2 regions of the Stenotrophomonas sp. S4 genome follow, and region 1 is predicted to be linked to the other one. Evidence: riboswitches for the same ligand, from Rfam matches in the RefSeq annotation. Region 1 holds a riboswitch; the other holds the start of a gene.
What was found. A riboswitch is a leader RNA that binds a small molecule or an ion and turns the genes downstream of it on or off. The one in region 1 is predicted to bind thiamine pyrophosphate.
Positions count from the first base shown of each region.

Region 1 (3,205 bases):
CATAGCTGGCGTAGGCGTTGAGCTGGTCGGTGGCCTTCCACACCACGGCGGTCTGCGGCAGGAAGCGCGACAGGCGGCTGTGCCGCTGTGGGATGCCCCGCTTGTCGTAGGCGCGTTCGTCCAGGCGCACGAAGCGGCCACCGGCCAGCCACTGCCAGTCATCACCGAAGCTCATGCGGTCCAGTGCGAAGAACGCGGTCTGGCCGCTGTCCAGGCGCCGTGCGGAGGGGCCCGGCATCTTCGGCGACGGCTGGAACACCGGCACCTGTGCGTCGTGGATGTTGCTGGTGCCGACGTACTCGTTGACGCTCGGACGCTTGTCCACGGTGCGGCGGAAGTAGTCGGCACCGAGGGTCAGCTGGTGGCCGACGTTGCCGGTCTCGAAGCGGCCGCGCAGCTCGGCACGGGCCTGCTGGTTGCGGCGCGTGTCGTCCGGGCTGCGGTAGTCGTAGACGTCGTAGTCGCCGTTGGGTGCGAAGTAGTTGCCCGGCACGCTGCCGTCGGCGCACTGCGCGGCGTAGTAGCAACCGTAGGCGAAGGCGACGTTGTCATCGATCACCGAGCGGCTGTGGCCGACCGAGACGCGCGATTGCCAGGCATCGTTGAAGTCGTAGGTGTGCAGCGCGGTGATGTTGGTGCTGGCGATATCCACCGGGCGCTGCCACGGCTGGTAGCCGAGCAGGTGCTCGCGGTCGACGCCGCGCGGCAGGTCACGCGCGCCCAGCAGCTGGTAGCCGGACACCGAGCGCTGCGAGCTGGTCTGGTAGTTGGCATCCACTTCCAGCTTGCCGCGCTCGCCGATCAGCCAGTCGGCGGCCAGCGAGTAGAAGTTGCGGCGGCCATCGGCGTGCTCGACGTAGGAATTGCTGGAATCCCATGCGGCATTCAGGCGCAGGCCGAAGCGCGGGGTGATCCAGTGGCCGACATCGACGGCGACGTAGCGCGAGCCTTCCGAATCGGTGCCGAGCGTGGCGGTGCGCACTTCCGCCGGGCGCTTGCCGATGTAGTTGATGATCCCGCCCGGCGCCATCACGCCTGCCGCCAGGCCGGCTTCACCCTTGAGGATCTCCACCGACTGCACGTTCTCCAGCGCCAGGCGTTGCTCGCCGGCGATGGACAGCCCGTTGAAGCGGTAGCCGGTGGCGGCGTCCAGCGCGAAGCCGCGGATGGCGATGTTCTGGTAGTAGCCCACCGGTGCATAGGCATCCCCCAGCGAGGCATCGTTGCTGGCCAGCTCGGACAGCGAACGCACCTGGCGGCGGTCGAGGTAATCGCGCTCGAGCACGTTCACCGAGGCCGGCGTGTCCTTCCAGCTTCCACCACCGAAGGCGTTCACGCGAGAGGTATCGGCCTTCGGTTTGCCAGCCTCCACGCGCACCGCCGCCAGTTCGGTCGGCGAACGATCGGCGCCGGTGGCAGCCGCATCGGGAGCAGCGTCAGCCTCGCTGGCATGCAGCGGCAGCGCGGCGCAGAGGGCGAGGGAGAGCAGGGTGGGGCGCAGGCAGCGGTTCATTCGGTTCGTCTTCGGACAACAAGGGAGACGAAGCGACGGCGCGCAGGTGCACCGGCCCATGACGGGGGTGTGGCTGCGGCTCAAAGCTCCCTACGCCGGTGCAAACCGGATCAGGTTCCAAGGGACTCTCTCAGCCTGGCAGATCCAGGCACCCCCGCTTCAGGTGACCATTTCACTACAAATGGTACGGATTTGCGAGCCGGTGCCCTTCAGGCGGCGGGGCGGTGCGGCGTCAGATCCCTTTCCGAAGGAAGGGGATCTGACCCCGACGGTGTACCAACCGGGTCACGCCGCCGCGTGCAGGGCCTGCAGTAGCGCCTGCCCTGGCCCGGTGCGGAACCATGCCGGGTGCCCCAGCATGAAGGGCTGCCAGGCCACGTCGGCATTCGCGGTCGAGCCGGTGATGCCTTCGAAGTACTCCACTTCGGACAGTGCGAAGTCGAAATGCACCATCGGCAGCAGGTCGGCCAGCAGATGCACGCGTGCTGCCGACAAGGGCAGCACCTCACGGTAGCCGTCGAGCAACGCCAGTGCAATGTCGATGCGCACCGCCTCCATCCCGCGCTCCAGTTCCAGCCACGCCACTGCGTTGCGCTCGATCGCGGTGGCGAGGTCGAACAAGGCGCTGGTGGGTGAAGCCAGGCCGAAATCCAGCACGGTGCTGACCTGCCCGTCGCGCCACAGCAGGTTGGAAACATGCCAATCGTTGTGCGCCCACAGCCGTGGCTCGTCGCGCAGGCGCTCGGCGAGCCCGGCGTGCCACGGCAGCACGTCGCGCTGCAGCTGCGCTTCCCATGGAATGCGCGCGAGATAGCGGGCCAGCCCGGGGCGCGCGTGCAGCTCCGCCTTGATCGCTGCGATCGGATCGTCGGCACGGATCAGATCATCGCGCGCGACCAGCAGATGGGTGCTGCGCTGGGGCGCGTGGTAGCTGGCGGCGGCACGGTGCAGCTGGGCCAGCATGCGGCCCGCCTCGCGGGCCTCTGCGACATCGGTCAGCAACGACCACGACACCGCGTCGCGGTACAGGTCTTCGCCCACGCCGACATCGTGCAGTTCAAACGTCCATTCGCCGTGTTCGATCGCGGTGCGGCCATCGGTGGCCGGCAGCACCTGCACCACCGGTACGCCGGCGGCGGCGAGATGGGCGATGAAATGGTGTTCTTCTTCCAGGCAGGCCGCGCTGCGCACACTGTGGTGGTGGCGCTTGATGAACACCTCGCCGCGCGTGCCGTCGACAATGGCGGCGGCCGACAGCGGCCGCGGGCTGTGCCAGCGCGGTTGGCTGTGCCCGCCCAGCTGCGGGAAACGCGCACTCAGCCACGCAATGTCCGCCGCGCTGATCGGCGGCCAGTCGGCGGCGACCTCATCGTTGTTGAGGCCCTGCACGCGGTGGGAGGAAGACGTCATGCCGCAGTCCGATCGGGAAAGTCACATCCAAGGCTGCGCATTCAACGCCATGCGCGTGGCCAACGCAAACGGGCGGGTCATCGACCCGCCCGTCTCCGCGTCATCGGTGTGTCGGCGCTGCTTACCAGCCGCGATGGCGGCCGCGGTCGTTGTAGTAGCGGTTGTCGTAGTAGCGCTCACGCTGCCAGCGGCGGTCATCGCCACGGTCGTAATAGCCGCTGCGGTAGTAGCCACGGTCGTAACGGCGATCGTAGCGATTGTCGTAGTAGCGGTTGTCGTAAT
Region 1 is NZ_CM196188.1:194,626-197,830, forward strand. It holds gene ACUZUJ_RS00810 (TonB-dependent receptor) at 1-1,513, opposite strand, end outside; TPP riboswitch at 1,584-1,679, opposite strand; gene ACUZUJ_RS00815 (phosphotransferase enzyme family protein) at 1,799-2,923, opposite strand; gene ACUZUJ_RS00820 (glycine zipper 2TM domain-containing protein) at 3,045-3,205, opposite strand, start outside.

Region 2 (3,205 bases), 1.1 Mb from region 1:
GGTAGGCCATGATGCCGTCACGCACGTCCTGGCGATTGGGCAGGCCGAGGTGCTCCTTCGGCGTCACGTAGCAGAGCATCGCCGTGCCGAACCAGCCGATCATCGCCGCACCGATCGCGCTGGTGATGTGGTCGTAGCCCGGTGCGATATCGGTGGTCAGCGGCCCCAGCGTATAGAACGGTGCTTCGCCACACTCGCGCAACTGCTTTTCCATGTTCTCCTTGATCAGCTGCATCGGCACGTGGCCGGGGCCTTCGATCATGGTCTGCACATCATGCTTCCAGGCGATCTTCGTCAGCTCACCCAGCGTCTCCAGCTCACCGAACTGCGCCGCGTCGTTGGCATCGGCGATGCAGCCCGGGCGCAGGCCGTCACCCAGCGAGAAGGTCACGTCGTAGGCCTTCATGATCTCGCAGATCTCTTCGAAGTGCGTGTAGAGGAAATTCTCCTTGTGGTGCGCCAGGCACCACTTGGCCATGATCGAGCCACCGCGGCTGACGATGCCGGTGACCCGCTTGGCGGTGAGCGGCACATAGCGCAGCAGCACGCCGGCGTGGATGGTGAAGTAGTCCACGCCCTGTTCGGCCTGCTCGATCAGCGTGTCGCGGAAGATCTCCCAGGTGAGTGCTTCGGCACGGCCATCGACCTTCTCCAGCGCCTGGTAGATCGGCACGGTACCGATCGCCACCGGCGAATTGCGGATGATCCACTCGCGGGTTTCGTGGATGTGCTTGCCGGTGGACAGGTCCATCACCGTGTCACCGCCCCAGCGGATCGCCCACACCAGTTTCTCCACTTCCTCGGCAATGCCCGAGGACACGGCGCTGTTGCCGATGTTGGCATTGATCTTGGTCAGGAAATTTCGGCCGATGATCATCGGCTCGCTTTCCGGATGGTTGATGTTGTTGGGCAGCACCGCGCGGCCGCGCGCGATTTCATCGCGCACGAACTCCGGTGTGATGATCTTCTGGATCGAAGCCCCAAATGCCTCGCCCGGGTGCTGCTGCAACAGGCCGGCATCACGGATCGCTTCCATCCGCTGGTTCTCGCGGATGGCGACGAATTCCATTTCCGGCGTGATGATGCCGCGGCGCGCGTAGTGCATCTGGGTGACGTTGGCGCCTGTACGTGCACGGCGCGGCAGGCTGCGCGCAGGGAAACGCACGGCATCGAGCTTCGGATCATGCTCGCGGTCGCGGCCGAACGACGAACTCAGGCCGTCGAGTTGTTCGGTATCGCCGCGCTCCTCCACCCAGCCACGACGCAGCGCCGGCAGGCCCGCCGACAGATCGATACGCACATCCGGATCGGTGTAGGGGCCCGACGTATCGTAGACCGTGACCGGTGCATTCTCTTCGCCGCCGAACAACGTCGGCGTGCGGGTCAACGCGATCTCGCGCATCGGCACCTGCAGATCCGGACGCGAACCGGGTACGTGGATCTTGCGCGAACCGGGAATCGGCCGGGTCACGGATTCGGAGAGTTGCTGGGCCTGTTGCTGCAGGGCGGAGAGCTGTGCGTTCATCGGGCATCGTCCAGGAAGGTCAGGGACGAAGCGGCGGCGCACTGCGCCCGCGCGCGGACGGTCCTTGGGCGGAGTCCGGGCACGGCTGCACTGCAAAGCTTCCCTACGCCGGTATGAGCCGGATCAGGTTCCAAGGGACTGTCTCAACCGTGGCCACCTGGCCGCGGTACCCCCGCTTCTTGGCGTGCATTAGAGCATAGAAAGCACTGCAGCTCATGGCGGTTGCAGCCGCGCATCGCGTGGATCCGCAGTTTCTGTATTAACAGAACCGTGACATCGCGTTCAGTAACGTGCACGTCCGTCGCGTTCCAGCGACCGATGCTTCCTTCGCCGCCTTCGCGGCCCCTGCCCGGTTCGCGATGCATGCCACCGGCCCTTCGCTGCAAGCTCTGCTCGCTCCCCTCAATCCCTTGATCGGAGAAGCTCCTTCATGGTGTTTCGCGTTTCCATCGCACTGGTTCTGCTGCTGGTGCTGCTTGCCGGTATTGCACCGGGCCCCTTCAATGCCGTGGTGCAGTCGATGCTGGCAGAAGTCATCCGCAGCGTCGGCTGGCTGTACCTGCTGGTGGTGTTCCTGGCCCTGGTGTTCCTGATGTACCTGGCCTTCGGCCGCTTCGGCAACCTGCGCATCGGTGGCGAAGACGCCGAGCCCGAGTTCTCGCGGGCCAGCTGGATGTCGATGCTGTTCGCCGCCGGCATGGGCATCGGCCTGGTGTTCTGGGGCGCCGCCGAGCCCATCTCGCACTTCAGCAAGCCACCGGAAGGGCTTGCTCCGCAGAGCCTGGATGCGGCACGCGCCTCGATGCGCTATGCATTCTTCCACTGGGGCCTGCATCCGTGGGCCATCTACGCGCTGATCGGCCTGGCGATGGCCTGGTTCCAGTTCAACCGCAACGGCCGCGGCCTGGTCAGCGACATGCTGCAGCCGATCATCGGCCGCCACCATCGTGGATGGATCGGGCGCGTGGTCAACATCGCTGCAGTGGTCGCCACGGCGATCGGTGTCGCGACTACGCTGGGCTTCGGCACCATCCAGATCGCCGCCGGCATCGAGCGCGCGTTCGGCGTGCAGGCGACCGTCGCAGTGCAGATGACCATCATTGCGGTCGCCTTCGTGCTGTACATGGCATCCACCGCCAGTGGCGTGGAGCGAGGTGTGAAGTGGCTGTCCAACTTCAACCTGGCATTGGCTGCCCTGCTGGCAGCCATCCTGCTGGTGCTGGGGCCGACCGGCTTCATCTTCGATACGTTCACCACCACGCTGGGCTCCTACCTCAACCAGCTGGTGACGATGAGCCTGCGCATGTCACCGTTCTCCGGCAGCACCTGGGTGGCGGACTGGACGATCTTCTACTGGGCCTGGTGGATCTCGTGGGCACCGTTCGTGGGGTCGTTCATCGCACGCATCTCGCGCGGCCGCAGCGTGCGCGAGTTCGTTATCGGCGTAGTGCTCGCGCCGACTCTGCTGGGCTTCTTCTGGTTCGCGGTATTCGGTGGCACCGCGCTGTGGGCGCAGATCTTCGGCCATGCCGACCTGGTGCAGGCGCTGGGCAATGGCTACGAGACAGTGCTGTTCACGCTGTTCGACAGCATGCCGCTGCCGCTGCTGCTGTCGTGCATCGCACTGGTACTGCTGATGATCTTCTTCGTGACCTCGGCCGACTCGGCGGTGCTGGTGCT
Region 2 is NZ_CM196188.1:3,909,087-3,912,291, forward strand. It holds gene thiC (phosphomethylpyrimidine synthase ThiC) at 1-1,525, opposite strand, end outside; TPP riboswitch at 1,608-1,709, opposite strand; gene ACUZUJ_RS18230 (BCCT family transporter) at 1,956-3,205, shown strand, end outside.
Region 2: linked by a shared signal. The riboswitch ahead of thiC (phosphomethylpyrimidine synthase ThiC) and the one ahead of ACUZUJ_RS00810 (TonB-dependent receptor) in region 1 are both predicted to bind thiamine pyrophosphate.